DNA from 4 places in the Bacillus sp. 37MA genome. Region 2 is predicted to be linked to each of the others. Evidence: riboswitches for the same ligand, from Rfam matches in the RefSeq annotation. Region 2 holds a riboswitch; each other region holds the start of a gene.
The links. A riboswitch is a leader RNA that binds a small molecule or an ion and turns the genes downstream of it on or off. The one in region 2 is predicted to bind cyclic di-GMP.
Positions count from the first base shown of each region.

Region 1: it holds a riboswitch for cyclic di-GMP, as region 2 does, so the genes downstream of both, sda (sporulation histidine kinase inhibitor Sda) here and A3M5_RS0104385 (hypothetical protein) in region 2, are expected to answer to the same signal.
Region 3: it holds a riboswitch for cyclic di-GMP, as region 2 does, so the genes downstream of both, A3M5_RS0113420 (hypothetical protein) here and A3M5_RS0104385 (hypothetical protein) in region 2, are expected to answer to the same signal.
Region 4: it holds a riboswitch for cyclic di-GMP, as region 2 does, so the genes downstream of both, A3M5_RS22775 (glycosyltransferase family 2 protein) here and A3M5_RS0104385 (hypothetical protein) in region 2, are expected to answer to the same signal.

Region 1 covers NZ_KB889752.1:1,683,496-1,690,839, reverse strand. The annotation lists gene A3M5_RS0109520 (C40 family peptidase) at 1-1,015, shown strand, start outside; gene A3M5_RS0109515 (PAS domain-containing sensor histidine kinase) at 1,218-3,053, shown strand; gene sda (sporulation histidine kinase inhibitor Sda) at 3,143-3,397, opposite strand; cyclic di-GMP riboswitch class I at 3,417-3,501, opposite strand; gene A3M5_RS0109505 (hypothetical protein) at 3,703-3,882, shown strand; gene A3M5_RS0109500 (two-component system sensor histidine kinase NtrB) at 4,095-5,138, shown strand; gene A3M5_RS0109495 (PadR family transcriptional regulator) at 5,404-5,727, shown strand; gene A3M5_RS0109490 (HAAS signaling domain-containing protein) at 5,720-6,280, shown strand; gene A3M5_RS0109485 (DUF4097 family beta strand repeat-containing protein) at 6,273-7,208, shown strand.
Region 2 covers NZ_KB889752.1:810,510-817,853, forward strand. The annotation lists gene A3M5_RS0104360 (hypothetical protein) at 1-515, opposite strand, end outside; gene A3M5_RS0104365 (helix-turn-helix domain-containing protein) at 642-869, opposite strand; gene A3M5_RS26550 (helix-turn-helix domain-containing protein) at 862-984, opposite strand; partial or broken gene A3M5_RS25960 (DUF1064 domain-containing protein) at 979-1,149, shown strand; gene A3M5_RS25150 (hypothetical protein) at 1,185-1,340, shown strand; gene A3M5_RS25155 (hypothetical protein) at 1,345-1,533, shown strand; gene A3M5_RS0104380 (hypothetical protein) at 1,552-1,761, shown strand; cyclic di-GMP riboswitch class I at 2,228-2,310, shown strand; gene A3M5_RS0104385 (hypothetical protein) at 2,347-2,646, shown strand; gene A3M5_RS26555 (N-acetylmuramoyl-L-alanine amidase) at 3,041-3,415, shown strand; gene A3M5_RS25160 (S-layer homology domain-containing protein) at 3,355-3,546, shown strand; gene A3M5_RS0104395 (YhcN/YlaJ family sporulation lipoprotein) at 3,568-4,068, opposite strand; gene A3M5_RS26365 (hypothetical protein) at 4,397-4,588, shown strand; gene A3M5_RS0104405 (hypothetical protein) at 4,703-4,936, opposite strand; gene A3M5_RS25700 (hypothetical protein) at 5,066-5,206, opposite strand; gene A3M5_RS0104415 (hypothetical protein) at 5,331-5,564, opposite strand; partial or broken gene A3M5_RS25970 (competence protein ComG) at 6,074-6,175, shown strand; gene A3M5_RS0104420 (PadR family transcriptional regulator) at 7,147-7,344, shown strand, end outside.
Region 3 covers NZ_KB889752.1:2,406,115-2,413,458, reverse strand. The annotation lists partial or broken gene A3M5_RS26660 (immunoglobulin-like domain-containing protein) at 148-497, opposite strand; partial or broken gene A3M5_RS26190 (transposase) at 721-1,017, opposite strand; gene A3M5_RS25445 (hypothetical protein) at 992-1,219, opposite strand; gene A3M5_RS23810 (ATP-binding protein) at 1,363-3,516, shown strand; gene A3M5_RS26860 (hypothetical protein) at 3,846-3,923, shown strand; gene A3M5_RS0113425 (cupin domain-containing protein) at 3,980-4,378, opposite strand; cyclic di-GMP riboswitch class I at 4,765-4,851, shown strand; gene A3M5_RS0113420 (hypothetical protein) at 4,903-5,226, shown strand; gene A3M5_RS0113415 (NAD(P)/FAD-dependent oxidoreductase) at 5,742-6,809, opposite strand; gene A3M5_RS0113410 (YuzB family protein) at 6,975-7,211, shown strand; gene A3M5_RS0113405 (DUF2225 domain-containing protein) at 7,252-7,344, opposite strand, start outside.
Region 4 covers NZ_KB889752.1:1,660,781-1,668,124, reverse strand. The annotation lists gene A3M5_RS0109405 (LysE family transporter) at 1-105, shown strand, start outside; gene galU (UTP--glucose-1-phosphate uridylyltransferase GalU) at 416-1,306, opposite strand; gene A3M5_RS22775 (glycosyltransferase family 2 protein) at 1,384-3,333, opposite strand; cyclic di-GMP riboswitch class I at 3,351-3,435, opposite strand; gene A3M5_RS0109390 (YqhV family protein) at 3,574-3,849, opposite strand; gene A3M5_RS26835 (DUF2238 domain-containing protein) at 4,016-4,114, shown strand; gene A3M5_RS0109380 (hypothetical protein) at 4,298-5,128, shown strand; gene A3M5_RS0109375 (NAD(P)/FAD-dependent oxidoreductase) at 5,191-6,126, opposite strand; gene A3M5_RS0109370 (DHH family phosphoesterase) at 6,129-7,313, opposite strand.

The DNA of each region.
Region 1 (7,344 bases), 870 kb from region 2:
GGTGAATAGTTGCAGAAAAATAATCATTTCAATTATGGCAGCAATGATGTTTTTAACCTTTTCTCCGATAGCATCTTTTAAAACAGAAGCTGCATCAATCGGAGAATCGATCGTAACCTATGGAGAAAAATTCATGGGCGTCCCATATGTTTTTGGCGGGACGACACCAAATGGATTTGATTGTTCCGGATTCGTACAGTATATTTACAAACATGCGGCAGGTATTTCACTGCCACGTACAACAGACGAACAATATAATGTTGGAACTTCAGTAGCAAAAAGTGATTTACAACCAGGAGATCTTGTTTTCTACGCAAATACATATCGCAAAGGTATTTCACATGTTGGAGTGTATGCCGGTGGAAACATGGTATTAAACGCAACATCAAGCAAGGGAATTGATCTTGTTTCACTGAATCATCCGTACTGGGGTCCGAAATACGCAGGCGCGAAACGCATTTCGGATGAAGCACAGACACCAGATTGGTTTACAGATATCGATAAATCTTCATCTACATACACAGCTATTAAAACATTGTCAGATCAAGAAGTGATTACAGGATTTGAAGATTATACATTCCGTCCAAATGAAAAAGTAACACGTGGACAAGCAGCAGCAATTATTAACCGTGTTTTGAACATCGAACCGAAAGTAATGAGCCATTTTACAGATGTACCAAAATCAAACCGTTTCGCTTACGATATCGCAGCGATGCGTGAAGCAGGGATCATCACGGGATTTGCAGACAAAACATTCCGTCCTGAAGCAGAAATGACACGAAACGAAATGGCCCTCATCATCAAGCGTTCATTTGACCTCAACATGTCACAAACAGCTGCAGCAAGTGTCAGTTACTCAGATATCGATGCGAGTCACTGGGCTTTTGAAGGCATTGTGGCAATGGCTATGATCGATAAAACAGGTATTTTCGCAGGTGATAAGTTCTATGGAACGCATCATGCGACACGGGAAACATTTACTGTCGCGATTTATAACGCAATGAATGCAAAATAAGAAAGAAAACGAGAGGTCGTCCTAAAAAATTAGTGAATAACTGGTTTTGGGGCGGCTCTTTTTTTGTACCTCTAAATAAAATTTTACTTTAATTACAGTAATAAAGAATAGTCAAAACTATTTATTCGTGATTTAATGAATATATCTATTGATGAATAAATTTACAACTATGAGAGTTTTGACTAAAAGGAGAGGGAGAAAATTGGTTTATAACAGTAAATTAACAGACGACGATTCCATACAATGGTTTTCTAATGAAAAAGATGAGATAAGACTTTTAATTGATAAAAGCGGACGAATAAAATATATAAACCCTGTTATGGAGACTGTTTCACAGCATATTGTTGTAGATATAATAGACCAGAATTTACTTGAATTTATTCATCCAAATGACAAAGAAAAGACGATAGAAAACCTCTTTTATTTACAACCCCCTCATAGCTTTACCCCCTTCATAATCCGCTTTCTTCGTAAAGATGGTTCATACTGTAAACTATACTTTGCTTCGGCAGAACTGTCTGAAAGAGGATGGATTCAAACAATTGTATATAATAAAAACAGGGAAAAAGAAAAACATCTTAAAAACGATTCTATTATTAACGTAAATCATCCTTTGTTTACGATGTCAGACAGTTCTGCTGTGATTATAAGTTTAGACGGTCGGGTGATGGCTGCGAATCAAGCGTTCGAGAAACTGTATGGATGGACATTAAAAGAGATAAGTGATCAATTCCTTCCAATTGTTCCGGAGCATCTTATAGATGAATTTAATGAATTAAAAGAACGGGTGACAAATGGAGGGAATGTTGTCCATTATCCGACATTCCGATTGAAAAAAGATGGTAGACTCTTGCCAGTCACACTCTCCCTATCTGCGGTGAAAGATGATACAGGTAAAATTAAAGCATTATCGTCCGTCACACATGATCGGACGGAGTATTTGGAGACACAAAAGATAATCGAAAAACAAAAAGAATTGCTGATAACAAGGGAAAAAGTGATGAGCTACATTACGGAAAATATTAAAGAAGTTATTTGTCTATATGATATTAGTAATAGGAAGCTTCTTTACAAGAGCCCTTCTTATGATAGTTTTTGGGGAGTCAGCGACGAAGAGCTACTTAAAGATCCAATGCAGTGGCTCGAGAATCTTCATCATGAGGATCGAGATAAATTGATTGAATTTCATAGGGCGACGGATAACAGTCCGAAAGAATTAGAGTATGAAGTCAAAGGAGACACAGAAGAAGAAACACGCTGGATCTGGTCAAAAATAACACCGATTTTGGATGAAACAGGGACGGTCATCCATCACATGTGTATATCACAGGATATGACAGATATAAAAAAAAGAGATAACATGTTAAAAAAACGGGATGAATTAGGAATCATCGGGCAGCTGGCAGCCGGCATTGCCCATGAAATTAGAAATCCACTAACAGCCGTAAAAGGATTTATACAGCTTCTTAATGAAGAAACGAATAATGCTTACAGCGATGTGATCTTGTCTGAACTTGAACGAATCGAATTTATTATGAATGAATTTCTCATGCTGGCAAAGCCGGAGCAGGAAGCGATCATGAAAAAGCAATATATAAATGATTTGTTAAAAGAGATGATTGCATTTATGACACCAGAAGCGTTGTTGAATCAAGTGGAAATTAAAATGGAATTGGATCAAGGGCAGCCAATCGTTCATTGTGAACCGAAACAGATTAAACAAGTGATCATGAATCTTGTGAAAAATGCCATTGAAGCGATGCCTTCTGGCGGAGAAGTTCGAGTCACAACAAGAAGAGAAGATGGATGGATAGCTATTGATATAAAGGATCAAGGAATAGGGATACCAAAAGACAAACAAGTTTACCTTTTTGAACCATTTTATTCAGAAAAGGAACGCGGGACAGGTCTCGGTTTAATGGTAAGCAAAAAAATTATCGAGCAGCATAAAGGAAAGATTCGAATTTTCAGTAAAGAGGGGTCAGGCACATTAGTACAAGTTCTTATGCCTATAGAAAATAAGGATTTATATCATTAAAAAATAGGTGTCCGGTATAAAAAACAATCACATCATTAAACTGGTTTAATGATGTGATTGTTTTTGTTGAGCGATCAAAAAATGGATGATTAACGGCTCATCTCTGCCAAGTTTTCCATATGTATGGTGGAGTCAACTGTTAGCATTAAGTCTCTTCTTTTTATTTCTATTTCAAGCAGGTGAATAAAATCTTTGTCTAACTTTAGTGTTAGCGCGTCTTTGTGTGCGATCAACAACTGTTCATCTGATAGATATAGCTTCTGCATATACCCAACTGTCACTTTTGAAGGTAAAAAAATCCAAAATCTGTCTAATCTCTCTATTCCAACATCGCCCCGCTTCAACACCCATACCTCCAATTTATGAGGCGGCCCAGCCATCATAGTCATTTGACCTTAGACCTGTAACTTTGCGTCCTAACCTTTCGATTAGTTTGCCTTTATCTGAATTATTTATTATCAACACAATGATACCACACGATCAATTAAATGAATATGAAAAATGATCACTTGAAATGCTCTCTTGATCGAACGGATGAAACCCCAAAAGTTTTCTATATTCGACGTAATAATTTTATTTATTTTACAATATTTTCATAATAGGTGCGTTATAATAATATAAAGCGCTTTCATAAAAGGGGGAAGATCATATGATGAATTATGCAGCAGGTTTAACATGTTCTACTTGTGGGAAAAAGATATTAGAAAAAGATTTAATCGCATGGACTGAAAAAAACAATGTTGTGCACCTCATTTGTGATACTGTTCAAATAAGTGAAGGGGTAAGATTTATGGGGCGGGCAGAAGAGTTGAACGAACAATTTTTGTGAATGTTTTTATACCTTCGACAAACCTGCTTTTTACAATTCCAGATAGAAGCGGGTTTGTCTTTGCTCCTTTTCTTCCTACATATGCTAGTGAATCAATTTCAGGTGATTTGAATTCTTACGTACACGTAGAAAAAAATTACAGTATAAATAGTAATAATTGGTTCTTTTTTAGGTAACTTTTTGCTATATTTATACTAAAGAAGGTGATGTACTTGCTATCGGAAGTCGGAGGAACGAATATAGATTTTCGCCAATTAATTGATTATTCATTTAATTCGATTTTAATTGTTGAACAAGAAGGAAAAATTATTTATTGTAATAAAGCCTTTGTTGAATTACTCGATTTTTTTTCATCTAATGAAGTGATACAGAAAAATTTATTTGCGTTTGTTTCCCCGGAGTTCCATGTTTTGTGTAAGCAACAATTAAAAAACGTGATTGAGAAACAAGAAATAGCGGGACGAGGGGAGAAAAAGATGATTAGGCGTGATGGGGCGCTTATTGATGTAGAATTAATGGTAGTTCCTTTTAATATGGAAGGAAAAGTTTTAGCTCAACTCATTATTCAAGATATATCTTCCCGTAAAGCAGCAGAAAAGCGATTAACTGATCAAGAACAATTAGCATCTATCGGTCAAATCGCAGCAGGTATTGCGCATGAAGTGAAAAATCCATTGACAGCGGTCAAAGGGTTTTTACAGCTATATCAAGAAGACCATTCACATCCGTATTTAACGACAATGAATGCGGAGTTAGATAAAGCATTGGATACCTTAAAAAATTTATTACAAGTATCCAAACCCGATCTACAGGATGAACCATTTGTCCAAATCAATATATGCAAAGAAATACAGTCAATCCTATTTTTATTCCAGGACAGATTGTATAGCGTAGAAGTAGAGATAGATTTAAAAGATTCCGAGAAAACAATAAAAGGAAAGAAAAACTTATTCATTAAAGCATTTTACAACTTAATGACAAATGCACTGGATGCGATTGAAGGCGAAGGGAACATTAAAATTGAACATTATTATAAAGATGGCTGCAACCATATCATTATAAGTGATACGGGAATAGGGATACCAGAAGAAAAAATCCATATACTTGGTACACCATTTTTCACGAGTAAAAGTGAAGGAACCGGTTTGGGACTGACGCAAGTCTTTACAACGGTACAAGAGCATGGAGGAAACATTGCTGTTCAAAGTGTCCTTGGGGAAGGAACAACTTTTCATATACAAATTCCTATTACTTGAAAGAAAACCGGTTGAACCGGCAATGAAGAAAGATTTAAGCAGACACGAATCAATATACATAAAATACAACATTTATTAAATCAATACTTTGTGGACAAAAATAAAAAATGCGTTTTCGGATCAAGTTTTGAAATGAAAACGTGTTTTTTTATCGAATAGTACCTTGCAATAAATAGTACCGAGTAGTATATTATTTTCAACCGGTATTTTTTATAAGTTAGTACTGTATAATATATAGTACTGAGAAGGAATGAGGGATGTAACTTTGAATGTACAATTTAAAAAAGGTGTGTTAGAACTATGCGTTCTCGTATTACTAGATAAGCAAGATCGGTACGGGTATGAACTTGTTCAAAAAATATCTGAACAAATTGCCATATCAGAAGGCTCTGTCTACCCATTGCTAAGACGTTTAACGAAAGAAGAATATTTTACAACCTATTTACAGGAATCATCAGAAGGTCCATCACGTAAGTATTACAAGTTAACGGACAAAGGGAGAATGTATCTTCGCGAGCTTACCCGGGAATGGAAGGAATTTTCAAACGGTGTTAATCAATTAATAAAAGAAGGTGTCAGTGATGAATAAAAAACAATTCTTGAATAGTTTAGACGAATCTTTACAAAAACTTTCTTCAGATGAACGGCAAGATATTTTACAGGACTTTGAAGAACATTTTGCTAATGGAATAGCAGAAGGAAAAAGCGAAGAACACATTTCAGCTACTCTCGGTTCACCCAATCACATTGCAAAAGAACTACTTGCCTCTTATCTTCTTGAAAAAGCAGAAAAAACGGAAACGACGGGAAATATTATTCGTGCGATGTGGGCGGTGATTGGATTAGGGTTTTTTAACGTAGTCATCGTGCTGGGACCATTTATCGCAATTGCAGCATTGGTTTTTGCCGGGTGGGCGTCAAGTATTGCGTTTATTGCTTCTCCTTTGCTTGTATTTATGAATGTCATTTTAAATCCAGATACATTTATTCTATTTGATTTGTTCTTCTCGATGATGCTTTGTGGACTGGGCTTGTTTATTGCCGTAGGCATGTTTTTTATTACGAAGGCACTCATACGTGGATTTGTCCGCTATTTAAAATTCAACACGAAAATGGTTAAAGGTGGATTAAAACATGTTTAATATAAAAAAAATATCACTCATCGCACTCATTCTTTTACTCATGGGCGCCGCGGGAAGTTTCATTACATTTAAAAAGATGAATCACTCTGTTTCTGTATTGGAAGAAAAAGGGATAACTAATCAAAACATTACACGTTTGAGCGTGACGACAGACAACGCTGCTATTGAAATCATCCCCACAAATAAACAAGAAACAACAGTAGAGGTGTCAGGAACAGCGAAGAAAAGCTCGGCATATACGTTCTTGGCTGACGTAGAAGGAACGACACTTTCGGTCCAGTTAAAAGAGCGACAGACAAAACTTTATAACTTTGATTTTATATCAACGTCATTATCATTGAAAGTATATGTACCTGAAAAAGTGTATGATTCACTCAGAATTTCCAGTGATAATGGACGTGTTGAAGCGGCGAATTTACGTGTGAAAGAAGTGAAAGTAAAAGTAAGCAATGGGCGTGTAGAACTGCGAGATATTACGGGCTCTACTATCACTACTGAAACAGACAATGGGCGTATTCAAGCAGAAAATCTTGATGTGAAACAAGTGAAAGCAACGACAAGTAATGGACGCATTGATCTGAAAAATGTATCTTCCTCAGCTGTTTCAGTTAAAGCAGATAACGGAAAAATCATATTGGACGATGTGAACGGTAAGATTTTAGGAAAAGTAAAAAATGGGATGATCTCTCTTATGACGAATCATTTAGATCGCCCTATTGAATTTGAATCTGATAACGGTAATATTAAGATTCAAACGGAAAAAGAGCCGACAAATACGACATTTGATGTGAGTGTTGATAACGGAAAAATCGATCTTTTAGACGGGTACAAACCGAATGAAATAATAGGGGATGGGGATCACTTCATTAAATTAACAACGGCGAATGGGAAAATTTCTATAACGAAGCAAAAATCAATAAATAAATAACACTCATTATTAGAATAGCTGGAATAAAGCGGTCTGCATCGTGCAGATCGCTTTATTCTATTCATAAGAAAAAGAGAAGCAGTAAAAGTGAATCCTTTGTGAAGATTATAAACGAAGGTGTTAAATTTACGTTATA
Region 2 (7,344 bases):
ATATCTTCGGGCTGTGAGTTTTGCAAAACATATACATATGATCCTGTATGATTCACTTTTCCGTAAAAATCACCAGATATCATATTCGACAACGTGATGTCCGGATCAAGTTGCTCGCCCGTATTCGTTACGATTTTGACAAAACTGAGCCAAAGATTGTCTGTCGCTTCGGTTGAATGCGCTATATCCATTTCCACTTGGACGAATTGCAAGTTATTTGTTCCGTAATAAGTAGCGGCTTCGCCTGCCAGTTTACCGGATACAGTTGATACGAGTGGGAGTGAAACAGTGAATGGGCCGGACGTGACAGGATCAACGCTCATGCTCTTTTTAATCTGTGTGAACGTACCTGTTTCGTTCAAGATTGTTTTGTTTTCACTGCTGGTTTTCGTTGCAGCTGGTTCTTCTTTTGTTTCTACCGCAGTTTCTTTTTCAGGTGTAGCTTCTTCGCTACATGCTGCCAAAACAAAGCTTAAAAGCAAAAAAAGTAAAGATAGGCCTAATTTGTTTTTCATATGAAAGTCCTCCCTTTTATTAAAGGATACAGAACGAAAGTTCCTATTTAAATCTGGAATTATACAAATTAGTAAATATATAAAATTGCATAAAGGCGGTGGTGCTTATTGGTTGTTTTCTTCTTCTTAACAAAGTAAATCACCGATTTTGATATTAAAGAGTCGGCAAAGCTTAAAGATTGTTTCAAAAGCAATCGTTGTGGACGTTTCATTAAGTAGCTTTGAAATTGTTGTGCGGCTTAACCCAGTAGCATCATGAACATCTTTGATAGACATTTTATGTTGTTCCATTAATATGCGCAGGTTGCTTTTAATACGCCCAACACGCAGGTCCGGGTATTGGTGATTATTCACTAGCGTTTTCTTCTTTTTCAACAAGCTTAATTAGATCGCCGATTTCACATTCGAAGAATTTGCACAGTACGTAGGTAGTATTGGCATCGATACGCTTTGTTTCATTCTCCGATATTTATTACAGGATAAGTTTAAAAAGGGCGGCACAACACAACGGAAAATTGAATACATCGCTGATTTTGAAGTATTGCATCATGACGGGCATATTGAAGTGATCGACATAAAAGGTGTGTCAACACCTGTATTTGCACTCAAAAGAAAGCTGTTTGAAGCGAAATATCCGCAATCATCTGTCTGTGGTGGCTTATTCGCAGATTGATTGATGGAGGGTGGATCGAGCTAGACCAGCTGGTGAGGAATCGGACGAAAAGGAAGAAAGAGAAGGAAGCGATCAATAACGAACTACCTGTCGGTGCAGCTAAAGCAATAGCGACGCATAACAACATATTGAAATCAAGTAAGAGTGTATAAAGGTTTGAGTGCGTACGGTATGGATACTGTGCAGCAGGACAGCAATACTTATGCCTATCAATTTATCCAAGCGCGGTCAGCGATAGCGGAAATGAGTCTGCCTGTTTCTGTGCCATCTGCTGTTTCAAGCAATACAAATACCACACATGGGCAATTAAACGGATTACGAGATAGCTTAAATTCATTGATTTAAAAAGGAGGAAACAACATTATGAACCTTTCAATCACTTTAAATGACGGGAGCTCCATTTCGGCCACAATTCCAGACTTTTCAGCTTCAGCTTTTGCGTCGAATCTGAACGAACCAAAACTCATGGCCATTGCCATTGGTAGCATTGTTTTAAATAAAAACATTATCGTCTCAATCACGCCGTCTGAAATTGATCCGAATGCGAACGTGGCGATTTATCTCAGTAACTGACCAGAAATGAAAGAAACCGTCGAGAATTACAAAGCTACTGACTATTCATCTCAAATCAATGACCAGCGCCTTTCCGTCGTTGTTATTGGTGACAGCATTGTTAATAAAAATATGATCAAGATGATTACGCCTATTGCACAGCCTGCGTAATAAATAGAAGGTTATTCAAAGAAAGGTCGTGTGACTAGGAAATATAAGGATGAGTAGTATGTATTAATAAATATTCATGAAGAAGAGAAAATAATTGAGGAAATTCGGAAGAAGCGCCCATATCGAGTGCTTTTTTTATTGATAGTTTTATATGTTAAATACTAGAAAATTTACAATTATAAATACAGTACCCATGATCATACTACTATTTAAAAACAATTATTAAGCTAAATTCTACAAAGATCGACAAATTTCAATAAAATTTAGCTTATATTTTTATGTGAATTGTCGTATGATAAAAGAAATAAATTGAAATTGTACGAAAGGGCAAAACTACTGAAAAGTGGGGACGCAAAACTACAGGGGCTAAAGTAGACGCCAAGCCAGCCAGTTGCCGAATACGGGCCTCCGTACGATTTAGATGGGGGAAACAAAATGAATAAAAGAAATATGAGAAAAAACGCTCGGAGAATTTATATAGGCTATTTAACTTCAAAACAGAGCAAAGCAATTGAATGGTACGAGCAAAAAAGAAAAGAAAGTAAACTAAAGGTATCAAAACTTGTTTTAGACACGATCAGTGGTTGGCATAGACATAGATATCTGAAATATGAGTATTTAGAGCGGGGATGTATTAATATACTAATCAGAAAAGAGTTCAGAGAAAAGAAATTATATCATTACAAAAAATATGCTGAATTATCCTTAAGCTATGAAGAGCAGGTAAAAGCGTAAGTTGAAAAAGTTTAGTACAGACATTAATCGTTAATCAACAGTAGTATTTATTTCTCTTTAGAAATGGATATAAATGCTGATAAATCAACGTTTACAGATATGGAATCCTTGAGGAACAAATAGTGGATTAACGAAAAATAAATAGCAACACAACGAGCGTCCATTCGGGCGCTCTTTTTATATAGATTTTCATAAAGGAGAGTAAGGAGACACACCATTGGAATTAACTCAACTACCACCAGAGTTATGAGCGCAGGGAGTATTTTGTACCCTTTTTTGTATGGCTTTTGAGATTTCAGATGACGGAATCAAAAGAGCGGGAGAATAAGCTTATGGCTCAGATTGATAAACAAAATGAAACGCAGGATAAGATTGTCTCGTCTCAGGCGCAAAGATATTTGTTTCGATCCACCTAAATGCAGGTGGGGGAACGGGTTATGAAACACTTGTATACTCCCAAAATAAAGAAGCCAGTATCATTCACGCCGAAATTAGAAAGGTTCTGGATAAGTACAACGTAAAAGATCGAGGAATTAAAAATCGACCAGATTTAGCAGTGTTAAAAGGAACGAAGGCGACGGCTTTGCTGCTTGAAATGGCTTTTATTGATAATAAGGCTGATATGGATCTGCTTAATAATCAGACATACTTAGCACAGTTGTGTCAGGTTCGAGCCAAGCTATATCAAGCGAAAAGGAGGATACAGAAGTGGAATATAAAAAAGACGCAGCACCTTCACCACGGTTTGAAGAAGCAAAACAATGGGTGAAAGAAAACGGCATTAGCGATGGAACATATCCGCAACGTCCGGTTACACGAGAAGAAGTGTGGTCGATGTTGCATCGTATGAGAAGCAAAATAGCAAATAGCCCCGGTTTCGACCGGGGGTGTTATTTATGAAACAATTGATAAGGTTTGTAGTCAGGCATTCGGAAATACTCTGCGAACAGCATCACTAAATTCATCGAAGAACCCTTCAACTGGTTCACCGCCCCTTATCCGATCAGCATAATCCTTCATTTGAGTGCTGAAATCTGGATCTTCGGAAACATACACTTTTTCAACAGAAGTATCCGCTTCTTTTACTTTTTCTTCAATTTTATTTTTCAGATCGTCATTTACTTTCGTGCCGTTTTTTAAATCAACGGCTGCATAAGCCTTATGATCTGTTACAAGTACTGTTGCACCATTTACTTCGTCTAATTCTTCAACACGGTCAGCAGTCTTTTCTGACACATCCAAATTGGCATTAGTGGTTTGATCAGTATTATCCATGCCATTGTCTGCTTTTTGATCATCATGCACAACATTTTCGACCGAATCGTTTTTGGCATTATCCGTAGCATTATCACGGTTATTCATACAAGCCCCGAGTGAAAACATGGTCATGCAGGCTGTCATATAAATCAATATTTTTTTCATTGAAAGTCCTCCCTTATAAATGTTAATAAAGGATAGGCTCTCCAATGGATTAATTTATATTCAGTAAGGGTAATAAAAAGCAGTCATTGAATAAACAAATGACTGTTCCAATGTGAAAGGGGTAAGGAATAGTCTCCCCTGTCGGGCTGAGGACATACAGCAATACATTTGCTAAATTGGGATCAGCGAAGAATTAGAATAAACACAAGCATGCCCCGGTTACGGTTACGCTTTTTGCGGTAGGGGCTTTTTTTGAAAAATAAGTTTAAAACATAAGGATAGAGTCAATTAATCATACTAAACACTACTAAAGTTAAGGAGGATCGATATGAGCGATTTTGCAGAAACACCGGAAGAAACACCAGTAAAACCACTGGAAGAAACACCAACAGAACCACCAGTGGAGACACCGATAAAACCCCCGGAAGAAACACCAACAGAACCACCAGTGGAGACACCGATAAAACCCCCGGCGGAAACACCAACAGAACCACCGACAAAGGATAAACCAAATAAATAATTATTTTAATTTGAAACTTTTAAGCCCCCTATCTGTTATTGATGGCGGGACTTTTTTTATTGGATCAAATTGATCAATTAAGCTAACGATACAAAAAAGACCAGCCTCAGCCAGTCATCCTTGCTCAGTCATCACCATTGGCAAAACATCAACCGTCAGTTCTTGCCAATCTTCAAAATTAATCTCATCTTCATGAAACCAATTAAAAACACCAAGGTTCCAATCATTATCGTTATCACCGATGCATTTTAAAATCTCACTAAAGAAAAGGGGTTCAGTCACTTCTTTTTCTTGGACATTCCACAATCGAAATAAACCATGAAATTTAACTGCTTCGAGCAATATCAACTTGATCAGCTCCTTTATTTTCATTATAATATCCCTTCAGTAAGCTACTCTAAAGACTAGGTAAATTTAATTTTATATTAACGATAACGAAAAACCCGCCTGCTCATGACGAGTGGGCGGGCGCTTTTTTTATAATTTACCTTTTTTAAATGCTCTTAAGTAACCCATTGACGCTGCATATGCTGCTGTTCTCGGTGGAACGCCTTTTTTCTTTAGTTCGTCCACAGTGTTTTGAATCTTTTGTCCAGGATCCTGGTTTTTGGGGCTCAAATATAATACCTCCTTACTTTTGGCATTGTTAACCATCTTGACTTTTACGAGTTTATAATCAACCCAAACTTAATTTGCCAATGAAAAGAGGTAAGTATGCAAAAAAGACCGGCCGAAACCGATCTTATACCATCATTCCGTTACACATATCATGCACCTGATCTAGTCTAGCCGTTAAGATGTCTGCCTTCACAGGTTCATTAATCTGAGCGCATAATTTTATATAACTCATCATATATATGTCATCCTTGCCATTATCCACGCATTCTTTCCAAAATGCGGCTTGCTGTTTGATTTGGTCTTCATTCAATTTTTCTTTTAAAATTGTACCCTCGTTAAAAAACAATCCATTAATCATAAATATCACCTCTAACGCTAATATACCCAATAAATAAGACAGGCGTTTTACAGTTCTATTACATTTCTATAACTTTCCAGTAAAGGAAGTAAAATACGATTGCTTTTTTGTTGATCTAAGAATGTTTGTTCGCTGTAATAAAGTGAAGAAAGAGGCTGTAAAATGAAGAGATGATTGCTTACGTCGAAAGAAGAGAATTTGCCGATTGAGATCATGTACATGGCTGCGGATAATACGATCACCGACGTATTATCGTCACGGGTATGGACGACAATTATATTAATGCTTATTGCTTTACGGGAAAACAGAAGAGGATGTTTAAGCTGGAGAACATTTTAGAAGTTGCCAAACTACGTCAAAGACAACAAGAAGCAACGTGAGGTTAGCTTTCTATATGAAGATATTCGTCTAAGAAGTCCTTTTATGTAAAGGGCTTTTTTATATTTCAATATTATATAGAAGAAACACGATATCCCTCCAAATTAGAGGTTATCCCCCTTATTATTGAAATGATGATTGTTTTACTTGTTATTACCGTCTTATTGTTCATTGCGATTCCGAATGTAGCAAAACAAAGCCAGAACATCAATGCAAAAGGCTGCGATGCTTTTGCGCATATAAACGCATACAAAAGCAGGTATCATAGAAGCCTAGCGGGGAGCGGATTCAAGTAACGGCGAATTACTAGTGAAATTTCATAATGGGACTGAAAAACAATTAAACGTATTTTAATCAGAATTTAAGATGATCGCTTTGGTTTATAAAGCAAGAACGATCATACGTATATAAAGACTGTTGTTGATTTTCTTATTGAACTAACGGGGCAGGATAGTTCAAGAAGGAATGATAGGTAAATATATAGGGGTTCAGCCGAGATACGTGTAAAAATGGGTCATAGGCTTACTTTTATTTCCATATCTACGATATACAAAAAAATTAAAGAAACACGAATTTTATAGGGTAAGATATTTTTTGGAAGTAAAAACCTTGATTATTCTGCTTAGTGTAAAAAAATCAAGGTTTTTTATTTGTAGAGTGACAATAAAGTTATTTAATTTTTGATGTAGATTACTTCACCGCACTTAAAAATATAACAATAAAGTCGTTTAAATCTAAGAGTTATTTCATAATCGCGCCCGATAGTGGAAAAGTGAAGAACGCGAAGGAGTTACATTAATAATCCTCAGCTATTTTACTAATACAGCTGCTGGATGGGAATGATCCGCGGTGTAATCATTTTGAAAGAAGCATAGGAGGAAGTAAAAGCTCCATAAAGAAAATCGGCTGTATCCAATGGGGATAGCTGGTTTTAAAAATATTTAGAAAATCCAGTTGACAGTCCACCTACTACGTGTTACGGTATACCTGTAGTAGGTCACACTGGATATCAACACCACTGAATAGTTAGGTTGCAAAAATATTTTTAAGAAAAATAGCTGACACCTCTGCTACTCGGTGTTACAATGTACATGTAATAAGTAATACTTAATAGCGTGATTTCCCAAAAGCTATTCAGTAAAAATTTCCCTTAGTACTAAGTTATACTGAATATAAGTCAGACAAAATAGAGGAGGCTCTGAAAATGGAAAATTTAACTGAAATGCTGAAGGGTTCGCTGGAAGGCTGCGTACTGGAAATCATCAGCCGCCATGAAACCTATGGCTACGAGATTACCCGCCGCCTGAACGAGCTTGGGTTTACTGAAGTCGTGGAAGGGACGGTCTACACCATCCTCGTGCGATTAGAAAAGAAAAAACTGGTGAACATAGAAAAGAAACCG
Region 3 (7,344 bases), 1.6 Mb from region 2:
TTTTCAATTGGCTCTGTTAAAGTTTACTGTTGATATTTGGTGCTTACGAGAATATTGCGCAACAGTTGACCGAAACTGTTTACTAAATGACTTTAGGGCTTTAGTGATAATTAACTAAAAAGAAAAAGAACCTAAGACGGCTCCTTTTCAATCTACAACTTCAAATGGAGCAGCAAGCCCGCTGATGGTAGCTCGATATTCACCTGGTGCTAGTTCATACTTCAGGTCCTTTACATCAAACCCCATTGATGACAATTCACCTGGAGGATGACCAGTTGCCATCTCAGTGAAAGAATCAGCTTTCATTGGCACTCTGTACCATGTATCTTCTACTTTTTTTCAAGAAACACATGCTCACCTGTCTCGTATTGTGTATTGCTGTCATTTTGGATTTCAACAATGATATTCTCAACTGTTGTTGGGTATTGGGCTTTTTCAGTTTCGATAGTAACATTATTCTCCGAGTTCGGAAGTTCTTGAGCATAATATGTGCGCAAATTACTGTCAAAAGTGACATGTAGTCAAAAATTTCCGGTGAATAAGTAATCATAACTTAATATTTATGGGACTCTTTATCTTTAACTAATGGGGTATTTATTTGTAGGAGGTTACAAAACTGCACAACCTCCGATTCTTGTCACTAGTTCAAAACGACAAAGGTTTGTTAAGTCGATGCGAAGTTACAAAGAAATATTGATAAAATGAAATGTCAACACTAAATCATACAACCTTTTTAAGGGACATTTCTCTAAACTCCACCGGGCTTACGTAGCCTAAGGTTCCGTGGATGCGCAGCTTATTGAACCAGTTGACGTAGTCACTGAATTCAACTGTAAGATGTTCTAAATGATCAAACGTCATCTGGCTCACAAACTCTGTTTTGATGATTTTAAATGTGGCTTCCGCCACGACATTGTCATATGGACAGCCTTTCGTGCTGAGTGACCGGCCAATGTTAAAAGCTGATAATGTTTGATCGATCAGCTGGTTTTTAAACTCGCTGCCACGGTCTGTGTGGCAGAAGCATTTCTCCGCTTTCTACGGACCGTACTGGCACATTATCCATCTGGCCGGATCGTGATGATTTTGGACAAAGCTCGTATGCATCCAGCCGTTTCTTGAAACAAACCGCAGCCGCCTGGAACTGATCTTCCTTCTGTCGTACAGCCCGCAGCTTAACTGATGGAAGGCGTGTGGAAATGGCTGAAGAAACCGTCATCTACACCAGCAACATCCAGAAAATTGTGTTGGCTGTCCGTACGTTTCTATGATATGCCAGTGAGCGTTCGGAAGAAGCTATCGGCCGGCTCTATCTTAGAATGTAAAGTCAAACGATCAACTTATGTAAAAGGAGAATAACCGATGCTTTTTCAAAAGAAGCGAATAAGAATCATTATATGTATGGTCATCCTTTACTCATTAACATACTATGCATGGCTTTTTTATTTTTGGAATGATAAAGAATTAAGATATTTCGGAGGAAGCTTTTTTGCGTTGATGGCCCCTTTAATGTCGTTTATCTTTATGTACGTGAACATTAAAAGAATTAGAAGAGAACAAAAGAAGTATTGGTTTCTATTAATGACGAGCTGTTTGAGCTTTCTTCTCGGGCAATTAATATGGACTTACGATCTCAGGACAGAAGCGATCTACACCTTTCCAGGGTGGGCCGATTTGTTTTGGGCTATCAATGTATTGTTGTATTTATCCGCCTTGCTTTATAAAGTATACACGGACAAACATAAATACCGCATATGGCAGTTATGGTTTGAAGCGTGCATCGTGATCACTGTTTTGTTTACGGTCAGCTGGTTGTACTTGTTTAAAGAAATTTTATTTGATTCCCAGTTTTCTTTGTTCTATATAACAGTTTCTTTCAGCTTCTCCACTATTTATTTATGTACCTTGATGGTGATCATTTTTGTTTATTTATCTTATCAAAAATTTTTTCCTTTCAAAGTATTTACACTACAATTAAGCGCCATGATGCTATACATCATTGCTGATTCTATTTGGCTGTATCTATCTATATTTAATAGACTAGAACCATTTACACTAATAGAACCGTTATGGAGTATAGCTTTATTAATCATCGGATTATCCAGCTTTTTTGAAAAAGGAGCAGCGAATAACTACAGAGAGAACACCATTAAAGAACAGAGCATTTTGAAAATGAGTCGACTGATTATCCCTTATATAAGTGTCATTGTTTTGATTGTCATCGCTTTTTTTCAAAAAAATGAATTACTGACTATATTTATTGGTGTGATCGTCATATTGATCTTTAATATGATCAGACATGCCATTATTCTTCATGAAAATGATACGATATTACGAAACATTAAAAATATAAATGAAACATTGGAAGATAAAGTGAAGGAAAGAACGGCTCAATTATCTTTAAAGAATGAAGAACTCTCTTATTTAAATAGTCATTTGGAAGAAATCGTAGGAAATCGAACGCGCCAATTAGAAAAAACAAAAAAGATGCTCATAGAAAGTGAACAGCGGTATCGTTCTCTTTTTGAAAACCATCCGGATACGATTGTTTTATTTGATGTAGAGGGAAATAGTTTGCAGGTAAACCGTGCTAAAACAAATCGTACAGATGAGTGGGAAGAACGGCTGCTGACTCAATTGAAAAAATCGTACCCAACCCACTATTTTGAAAAAGCGCTTCAAGGGAAGCCTCAAAGTTTTGAAACGACGATTGAAGTAGAGGCACACTCTTCTTTCGACTATACGGTTACGTTTGTACCAGTTTGGGCTGCTGAAGATGTGATTGGTGTTTTTGGCATTTACGAGGAGATCACCGAAAGAAAAAGAACAGAAGAGCTCTTACGAAAATCTGAAAAATTAGAGATTGTCAGCCATCTCGCAGCTAGCATGTCTCATGAAGTAAGGAACCCGTTAACGGCAGCGAGGGGGTTTATGCAGCTGCTACATGAAGATCCATCGTTGGAAAATGGAGGACATTTCCTAGATATCGCTCTAAAAGAGATTGACCGGGCAACAGAAATTATCAATGATTATTTAACGTTTGCTAAACCGGCACCTATAACAGTGGAGAAAGTAAACGTGTTGGAAGAAATCCAGTCTACGATCCAAATCATTACTCCGTTGGCTAACATGAATGCCGTTCACATTAGCTTCACGTTTAACAAACAGGCCAATTATTTCATCTTAGGTGAAAGAAGTAAATTACAACAAGGTTTAATTAACATACTGAAAAATGGAATAGAAGCAATGCCGAATGGTGGGAAACTGCAGCTGAACTTACTCTCAAATGAGTTCAATGTCCAAATTGACATACAGGATACAGGTATAGGAATGACACCACAACAATTAAGCCGTCTTGGCGAGCCTTATTTTTCAACAAAGGGAAATGAAAAAGGAACGGGACTCGGAATGATGGTTTCCTTTAGTCTTATAAAAGGCATGAATGGACAGATCCGAGTAACAAGTGAAGTAAATAAAGGAGCATGCTTCTCCATCCTATTCCCTGTCTATCAGTAACAATTAAATAAGGTAGAAGGGTTCTAGTATAAATAATTGGGGAAGGTATAAAGAAACGAAAAGTTTCCTAAGTGGAATCTGTATGAATCTTTCAATATCATACTATAACTGAACTGTCTATACTTATCTGGGCACAAAAATTAAGGTCAAGTGTTCATGACCCTCTTTTCCTATCTAGAATAAGTATATATGTAGCAATTGAATTTTTTGCACCAGAACCAGATATTTTACGCTCTCAATGGAAACCATTTTGATCAATCTTTATTCAAAATGGTTTCTTTTCATTTGTTGCAAAATAAGGCTTCGTACGATACTTTAAATCAAACTGTATTCCAAACCTACAGAAATTCGCTAAAGAGCCAAAAAGCAAACTGGAGGACGCGGCTAAAAAGAAAAACACAAAATAAATAGAAGCAATCGGTGATTCACCGATTGCTTCTATTTTTAAGCGCCTCTTTACTTCTTACATAAATGAAGCGTCAGCCGGACGGTGTGCTGTGTAGATCGCTTCTCCATCACTTTCACCATCAAAAATAACGGGTACATTAGGTGTGAAAAGGACGACATCTCCTGCTTCTGCTTCATATCTGTTGCCTTGTAGGTCACGCAAAACAAATTTACCTTTTGTAACAACTTTATATTCTACAACTTCATATAAGAATTCAAATGATTCGCCAGGCTGCATAGAAAAGAAGCCGAGTGTAAGTGGATTTGGTGTTTCTGCTACCGGTACGTCAACAATTTGGCTGTTCACTCCTGGTTGGCTAATAATGGTAGATACATCTAGTTTTGGAAACGTTTTTTCTAAATCTGCTGCTTTAAATACTTGAATTCCTGGTGTTTCGCTCAATACTTTAGTCATGTGTGACACTCCTATTTATGTAGTTTTTGATTAAATTGATACTATGCTCATTATATAATCTAATGTTCCAAAAACAAAGTATGCACTTTATTAACATATAGTGTTAAAAATTATACTATGTTTGCACCAGAACCGATATGCGGATACTTATTTACGAATACAAACAATCTTTACGGTCATTGAGAGCGATGAAAGCAGTATTAGTAAATTGAATTTAGAACAAGCAAAAATAGCTGGAAGAGTATCTTTGGCATATATCTCTCTCATAAATTGAGTAGCGTCTGGTGGATTCTTCGTTAAATGAACCGACCGACCTCCTGTGAAATGAAGCAAATCGATTTTGTTGACGCGACATTATTCGACATGATTTAATGTATATAAATTCTTAATGAAAAAGGCAAACTTATCGAAAGGTAAGGACGCAAAACTACGGGTCTAACATTCTTATGGACTATGACAGCCAGGTTGCCAAATAGGGCTTTAACTCCGTATTTGGACCAATAACTGTTTAAGGTGGGTGAAAAATGCGGGGAGAAACAAATGAATTAAAAATGAACGTTGAAAAGTTTTTTTTATTATTGCAAAACTATCCCGATGACTTTGATTCGACATCAGTATTTGTGCGGTTTTTGCGCTCTTTTTTAAGGATAAATGTTCAAGAAAGAGTGTTACCTACTATTGAAGTAATAACATTAATAAAAGAGCAGAAACCCAATATCTTCCGTTCGATAAGAAAACTTTCAGAAGAAGATAACATGTTAGCATTTTTGACTGGTTTATCGATGGATTCTCAAGAAGCAGAAAGCCGACTCCAATCCATTTACGAAGGTAGAAGGGGAGAACAATAAAAATGGGACGCTAATAGTAAAGTTTTGAGCGTGTAGAAAAGAGTGAATATTCCGTGAGTACCCTTTTTTGTCGTACAGATGCCGTATATATTGAGCAAGTAAAAAATAAAAGGATACAGGTGCTATTTTTAAGGCAGTGTATTGTTTTGAAGGAACAGGATTCCCTTTGTTGAAATACATGATTAAGGGAAGAGAAAATGGTGAAGAGGATAGCTAAAGTAGTGATAGAAAAGAATAAAGAGAAGGTTAGTACCTCCTTTTATCGAAGGGTGATTAAAAAAGAATCAAGGGGATGGATGGGTCACTATAGAGTACGATGATAACCTTTTATTTCCTGCAACAATGGACGAAGTAGTACCAGATAGAAGAAAAAATTTTTAGTAAATAAAAAACGGCGGGTTCCCCCGCCATTTCCCTGCCCGTTTTTTGACGGGTTTTTATTTATTTTGAGGAGTGCTTTTTCAGAAACATTGATATACCAGTGTTTTCAGATTAATCTTACCTAAGATTATTCCTCATCCATTATGATATTTATACATCCATAATACACCAGACTTCAAGAATCGTGCGACACGCCCTGTAATGGCGCGATCCGCTACAAACCCAAAGCCTTGCTTTTTGCCGAGTGAACCAAGTACGCCTTTTAGTTTCATTTCTGGCATTTTTTCAGGAAGCGGTTCACCTTTCCAACGTTTCTGTAAAACGTCGACGATTTGCTCAGCTTGTTCCTCAGCCAGCTGTGCGCTTGGTGCATGCGGCAAGCTTGCACAGTCACCTACAACATAAACGTGTTCATTGCCCGGCACATTATGATGGGAAGTCAATATAACACGGTCGGATCGGTCTTTTTCAACATTCATTTCACGTACGACATGGCTAGGTTGAATACCCGCTGTCCAGACGATCGCATCCATCGGGTATACATCTTCATGATTGTAAAGGCGATTCGGCTCCACACGCGTAATATTTGCATCGCTAATGACATCAACACCGTGATCGGTAAACCATTTTTCAATGTAGCGGCTCAGTCTTTGCGGGAAGTCTTTCAAAATGCGCGGTCCACGGTCAAAGAGTTTAATGTCAAGATCTGGGCGGCTTTCACGCAGCTCACTTGCCAGTTCGATACCGGAAAGGCCAGCGCCGACAATGCCGACTTTGGAGCCTGCAGGCATGTTATTGAGTGTTTGGTACGTTTGACGCGATTTATGAATGGTTTGAATGCTGTGTGTATGCTCGGCAGCACCTGGCACGTTATGAAATTTATCTTCACAGCCTAGACCAACAATAAGATCATCGTAGGCAAGTGCACCGTTCGTTTCTAATACAATTTCTTTTTTGTCGACATCAATTGCTGCAATTTCATCATAAATAAGCTTTAATTTTTCGTGTTCTGGAAATGACACACGCACTTCATGATCAGATGCAGTTCCAGCCGCAAGCGCATAATATTCCGTTTTTAAACAGTGGTATGGCACTCTGTCCACGAGTGTAATTGTGACATCGTCGGGCAAATGGTTCGGAAGCAGCCTGAGAAGCACACGCATGTTTCCATAGCCTCCCCCTAGCAAAACTAAATTTCTCATAGGTACGACCCCTTTATTCAATATTATATGTATATAAGCCTGTTCGTTTATTCACACCAAGTATAACCAAAACAGCATTATTATACAACCGGCACAGAGGAAACTTGTGGCTTTTTTCAAAATGAATTTGGTAGTACAATGAAACAGAAGAGGTGAACTTATAGTATGAAACCAATCATCGAATTTTGCGTCAGCAATTTGGCAAACGGATCGCAAAAAGCGTTTGAACAATTAGAGCGTGATTCTAATCTTGATGTGATCGAATACGGCTGTCTCAGCTACTGTACACGATGTTCGGAATCGCCATTCGCACTCGTCAACGGGGAAGTTGTCGGCGGAGAGACGCCGGACGAACTCGTTGCTAATATATATACATTTATAGACGAAACATGGCTGTTTTAAACGTCAAAAAACCGGGGTATATGCGGCACCCCGGTTTTTCTTAGGCTGATTGTCCCTGTGCTTTCATATGCTTGCGAAGCTCGTGCCAACGTTCACGCGCCATTTCAATAACTTGCTTTTCATTCGAATTGCG
Region 4 (7,344 bases), 850 kb from region 2:
TTTTTATCCATGAGGCTATTAAAAATCATTTCCATTCTTTCTTCCTTATCGATGATTGGATTCGGGGTCTACTTTGGCATACAGGCTTATCAGGCGCTATTTTGATCCGCTTAAGCAGGGCTTTCATTCGTCAATAAAATGAAAAACCAATTAAAAAGCAGCATTAGCTCTACAACGGTTGTAATATATTCGTACACTTTTTCAGGCAATTGTAAAGAGGTAACAAAGGAAAGAATAAGCACGACGTAATCCGAGCATCACTTTTCCAGGATGTGGATTTATGTAATTGAAAAAGAAAAGAATACTTGCATAATCAAAAGGACCAAACAGCTATTTTAGCTGAATGGTCCTTTTCCTAACAAACGATCAGTCTCTTGAATCAATGGTTTCGATAGGGACGTTTGTTTATCCCACATTACGGTAATACTTTTTTTGCGCTTTCTCTTTTGACTACATGTTCTAAATACGTTAACAGCTGTTCTCTCATATCACTTCTTTGCAGCCCCATTTCCGTGTTTGCTTTTAAGTAACCGAGCTTATCTCCAATATCATAGCGGCTTCCTGCTACTTGCAGGGCATAGATGATTTCGTCACTACACAATTCCCGTAAGGCATCTGTTAATTGAATTTCATTCCCGGCTCCTTTTCGTCCTTTTTGTAAAAGGGGAAAGATCGAAGGCTGTAAAATATATCTTCCCATAATCGCAATGCGTGATGGAGCCTCTAACAAGGAAGGCTTTTCGATTAAATTATGAACCTCACATACATCTCCAATTTGTTCCCCAGGAGCAATAATTCCATATTTACTCACTTCAGACGGTTCAACCGTTTGGACCCCTATCACATTGGCATGATATTCGTCGTAAACGTCTATTAACTGCTGTAAGGCAGGTTTTTTAGACACCATAATATCATCGCCTAAAAGAACGGCAAAAGGTTCCTTCCCAATAAATTGTTGAGCGCATAAAATGGCGTGACCCAATCCTAAAGGTTCTTTTTGTCTAATATAGTGAATATTTGCTATGTTGGAAACTTCTTTTAACTCTTTCAAAAGGTCAAATTTTTCTTTTTCAATAAGCGCCTGTTCTAGTTCAATTGACTTATCGAAATGGTCTTCAATAGAGCGTTTATTCCGTCCAGTCACGATAATAATATTTTCGATTCCAGATTGAACTGCTTCTTCAACAATATATTGAATAGCCGGTTTATCAACGATCGGCAACATTTCTTTCGGCTGTGCTTTCGTTACGGGCAGGAATCTTGTACCTAACCCGGCCGCGGGAATAATCGCTTTTTTTATTTTCATGAATGCTCCTTTCAATCTATATGCCTTGTTGCCCGCTGTCTATATAAGATAGTGGGCAACAAGGCACACTAATTAAACTAATACTTGCTGATAAGTTCTTTATCAACTATTGTGTAGCCTCTTGAGTTTTCAAAAACATATTGAATGACTTTTATAAATTCATTTTTCTCCAGTTCATTGAAAACGATTTTGAAAAATAATTTGTTATCTTTTTCATATATGTCTTGAATAACGCCGCCAACTCCTGACAGCTCTGGATTGGAAAGCTCGACCAGATCGCCTAGTTTATATGAATCATTCACAAGATAATCATTTTTGTACAAAATAATTTGATTGATCGACATTTGGTAGATATTAAAGGTCGAATGACTTTTTTCAGACAAGTTGGATAACCAAACGTGAGAATTGGTGAATGTAATGTTTTCTTCACCATCCGGTTTTGGTCGTTCCATGCAGACAAGAATACTGACAAAGATACTACTAATGTTGTAGCAGCACCAAATTAAATTTACAACGATAGAGGAATAGGAATACATATTGTAATACATCTTATATAAACCGAAGATGATCGCTGAGATGGACAGAATGAATAGGATGATGTGAGGTAGAGCGAGCGTAAAGTGAAAGTATTTGGAATCGGTCTTTTTCTCTTTTGACGTAACATTAAAATCGAGCTGTCTTTTCAAGAAAAATTCAGCGAAAGCGGCTTTAGCGAGATAAGGTGCTAACGATACTTCATATATATTCGCCCAGTACATCGTTCGATGGTTTTGAGAGAGCAGCTTAAAAATCAAGAATGATGCGATAAGAGAGGGACCTGCAAATAAAAGTAAATCATAAACATTTGTTGAAACGAACGGAATGCCCGTTAGCAGAAATATAATCGGTGCGATGATAAACATAAGCTTTTGAAGACCACAAAACCAATAGAGGATGCCACTGAAATAAATAAGGCGCTGTGATACGTTTAGTCCTTTTAGTTTTGTAGGACCCCATTTTTTCATCACTTGAATATTGCCTCGTGCCCACCGTTTTCGCTGCTTCACTAAATCACCAAACGTATCGACACTCATTCCGAACACTAACGGTTCATTGACGAAGACCGTTTCATAGCCTTTTGCTTGAATGATAATGCCTGTCGCCAAATCTTCTGTTATACTTCCGGTTGGAAAACCGCCAATATCTTCGACTGTACTTCTTCGGAACACCGCATTTGTTCCAACATGCAGCACGACGTTAAAAGCAGCCCGGCCAGCTTCAACAAAACGCATAAAGAAATCTTGCTCATTCGGTATTTCTTTAAAGTATCGCAAGTTATTTTGAAAAGGATCGGAGTTATAAAATACTTGCGGCGTTTGGACAAATCCGACATTTTTCTTGGTGAAATACCCCATCGTTCTTCGTAAAAAATAACTTTTCGGAATCATATCCGCATCCAGCAGCATGACAAATTCCCCGTTTGTTTTGTTAAAAGCATTATTTAAATTGCCGGCTTTTGCATGTTCATTGGATTCACGGGTGATGTAGCCTACATCAAACTCTTCGGCAAGCAATTTAATTTCTTCTCTGTTCCCATCATCACAAATATAGATGGATAATTTCGAAGCGGGATACTTTAACGACTTACAGCCCGCAACGGTTTTTTTGAGTACATCGGCTGGCTCATTATACGTAGCGATAAATACATCAACAGTAGGGGAAGTGCGAAATAAGTCCATGCTTTTAAACTGAATTTTATACTCCTTTAAAAATGTTAAACGAAAAACGTTGGACTGAAAAAAATCAACAAATTCAGATAAAAATAAAACAACGCCAAGGATGATGGTTAAGGTACTGAACATTGGAATGGTTTCTAAACCTCGCCATAAAATGTACGCGGAGTTACAGAGGACAGCCGTGAGAATGAAAAACAGTTTAAATTTTTTCCATTTACAGGCTAATAAATACAAGAGGAATAACAACAATACGATGAGGATGGTCAAAATGACTTTCGCATTCATATTCGTTACTTGCATTGCAACTTCCATTCCGATCCCCCCGTTTATGAGGCGGCCCAGCCGTCATAGCCACTTGGCCTTAGACCTGTAACTTTGCGTCCTAACCTTTCGATTAGTTTGCCTTTATCTGAATTTTTAATCTTAAAATAATGATACTATCCCCCATTCAAGTTAAATGTATGAAAGGGCGCTCGTTCTTATTCAGATGAAATCTAAAGAAGCAATTGTATAATAAAAAGGACAGAACAGTAATATTGACTGATCCGCCGCTCATTTAGATTTTAAACTGAAAAGAATGAGTAAAATCCCGCTTATGAGACAGATGCTTTTTGTTAAAGGGATTTTTTCTGCGAGGCCCGCTATGCCTATTCCGGTCGTGACGATCAAAATAAAAGGACCGACTAAGGCAAGTAAACTGTTGATGTAAAAAGCTTTTTCTAAATCATTCAATTTAAGCATCAACATCGCAGCAGTTATCTCGATACTACCTGAAATGAGTCTCAATACAATCATGAAGAGAAGTGCTTTTTCAATAAAAAGGACCATCTTATCACCCTTAGACATCTATTTATTCATCATCTATATGCATTTAGCGGGTGAACTAGATCCATGAAAATGAATAAAGCAGCAAATGAAAACGTTCAGTGATCATAGTGAACCATTCCATTTTAGTAGGGTGAAAAGATGAGACGTACGTTCATTTTATTCGCTCATTTGCAGCATTTGGTGGGAGATTTTTGAATTCAGCATGGATCAATTAGTCGGACGGACTTCTCAAAGCGGAGGAAATACAGACACAATGACGGACTGAATGGCAGATACTGTCGACAGATTTCTTGTGGCGGCACGGGCAGGATGGTGGAAAAAGAGAGAGCAAGATCTACACTTTCTTGAATGTAGAAGTTTCAAGAAAGTATTTTTATTCGTTGAAAACGAGTAAAATGAATAGTGCTTCGATATGTTTTGATCAATGCGGGGAGATGAAAAGAACTAAATGGCTTCTTCTTTTTTTACCATTATTTTTAATACAGTTTTACAATTAGTTTCTTTAATGGGATTTATTTTCGTAATTGGATTTATGCTGGATTTTTTACAAAAACAATCGGTTACGTATTTATACCGAACGTTTAATAAGAAAGGCTATTTAGTAACGGCCTGGATCGGCACACCTATCCATGAATTCGGACATGTCATCATGTGCCTGCTATTTAGACATCGGATTAAAAAGGTGCAATGGGTTCCAACTAGAGGGGATATACATTATTTAGGTTTTGTGGAGCATAGCTACAACCCGAGAAGTCTGTATCAGAAAATAGGCAACTTTTTTATCGGGATCGGTCCTTTTATTTCAGGCGTAGTGTCCTTAATAATTCTTATGTATTGTTTCGTTCCTGAATCCTATCGCCTCTATACAGCTTATTTAGAAAATCAAGTTCAGCCAGAACAAATAAGCCTCGATATGGTGAAGAGTGTGTTACTATCTTCGGGTGTATTGTTTCAAAGCTTGTTCACCATAGGAAATATCGTGAATCCGTTATTCTGGCTATTTATTTTCTTTGCGATAAGCATATCGACACATATCGCTTTAAGCAAAGAAGATATAAAAGGGGCCGCAACGGGAATTTCTTCCGTATTCATTGTATTGCTAACGTTCAATTTACTCGGAGCTTTTTTCCATTTTGACAGCAGTAAAATGATTTCTACCCTTACAAGCTATCATGCGTATACAATGGCTTTTGCCAGTTTAGCCATTTTGTTTTCTTGTGTCACTTTATGTATTTGTTTTATACTTTACATCGTAATGCATAAAGTTAAACGGCGTTAACTGAAAAATAAAGAGCTGCGATCCGTAGCTCTTTATTTATTTGAAATTCTTATAGAGTACCTTCATAGTAATTTGTCAGCCCACTTTTCTTCGGCCAATTCACCGTTTATTTTAACGCCTATTTCATATCCCTGTTCCGCCGCCCCGATCAAGCTTGTGAATGAATTTTTAGCATCTCCGACAATAGAGAGTCCTTTAATATTTGTTTGGCCATGATCACCTGTTTCATACTCACCATTCTCATTTAAAGGAACACCAAGAAGCGCAGGAATCATGGAAGCCTGCTGCTCATTGGTCGTTACCCAAAATCCGCCTTTACGACGGACTGCATCCCCATTTTGCAAGATAATTCTTTCTAGATTTCCTTTTGTTGATTGGAATTCGATGATGGGGGATTCGATCAGCGGAATGTTATGTTGAATGAGTTCTTGTTTTTCTTCTTTCGTTATATCAGCTGTTCCATTTGTAAAAGCGATTAAATCTTCACTCCAGTTGTAAATGAGTTTTATAAAAGGCAATAGACCTTTTCCGTTTCCAAATACAGCTAAAGGCTCATCTCTTCGTTCCCAGCCGTCACAGTAAGGACAGTGAAAAACCGTTTTTCCGTATACCTCTTGGAGCCCATCAATGGCCGGTAAATGATCTTTCATACCGGTGCCGAAAACGATCTTTTTGCTTACCATTGTTTTTCCGCTTTTTGTTGTTGTGATGAAAACATTGTTTTTTTTCTCGACTTTTTCGATGAAATCTTCTGTAAATTTAACATTTTGATACTTTGTTAGCTGTTCATGCGCAATTTTTCTAAGTTCTGATGGTTTTATCCCATCTCTAGTTAGAAAACCGTGTGAAGCAGCCGTTACATAGTTTCTTGGTCTTCCATCATCAATGACTGTCACATTTTTCAAAGATCTACCTAAAACAAGGGCGGCACTTAATCCGGCCGGGCCGCCTCCTGCAATCACAACATCCAGAATGTTAATTTCTCTTTTTTTCTTCAAATTTATTCAATTCCCTTTTTTATATCGTCCATTAAGTAATTGACAAACGTATCGTCATTTACAAGCGAGACTGCATAATTTCGTTTTAAGAAATGTTCCCCTTCATCAAAACTTGTAAAGGTCTGATCCATTTTTGTTTTATTCTGTACAATTGCCCAGTCAAGATCGTTTACTGGATAAAGAAGAAAGGCCTCTTCCATCCGGTTTTTATACAGCGAACCGAACGAAGACCGTTTCAAGTTATAACGATTTCGTTTTGCATCTTCCTGCAATGGTTCAAGATGAAACGTATCTTTCACAAACTGATTATAAGCTTCATCAGTTAAAGAGCAGCCTGCTGCTTTTGCATGCCCGCCTCCACCAAAATGACCAGCCACTTCAGACACATCAATATGATCGTGGATCGTTCGAAATCCTACTCGTTTTCCACCCATATTTAAAATAGCAATATAATCAAGATGCGGATATTCTTTGCCAAGTTCATTTCCAAGCTCTGAGTGATAGGATTCCGCATAAACGATACCTGTAAAATGGCCGCCCATTTGAATTTGAACGAGTTCCCGCTTTTTCCGGCGGATATAGCGTTCGATTTTATTTTCTTCCATATCAAGCAGTTTCTTTTCAAACTCATCAAAGCGGAAATGATCGTTTGATGTAAGTCGATGGAGCATTTTTTCCTCAAATTCTTCAATCGAAAGTAAAAAGAAGAGAGCGTTGAGCCGTCTTGCTTCCTGGTTGTTATTTTTCTCCCACTCCCACGTATCATACTGTCTAACGAGTTCTACAAATTCTACTGTGACGTTTGATGGCTTTATTAGTTGATGAGTAACAAGATATTCATAAAATAAAGAAGTCGCTGAAGTTAAATGTCCTTCGGCGTCCTCCACCACTACATGCCCCCATTTATAACGGTTAAAATGCAGAGCCGTTTTATGGTGATCAAGTAGTTGTATGTTTCCTCCGCCTTGATAAAAAGCATCCAGTCTTTCTTCATTTTCTTCATTTACAGACAAATCTGTAATAATTAAGGCTGTATTTTTATCATTATTTTCCAAAAACCACTCAACTTGCGCGTTGAGACTTGAAATGGAATTGTAGCGGACTTTCATCTGATCCCCAAAAGCGAGCTTTGCTAAAATACCACATCCGACTCCATCTAAATCATTATGAGACAACAGTTTATACATGTCTTCACCTCAGAATGTAGTATGGTTTCAA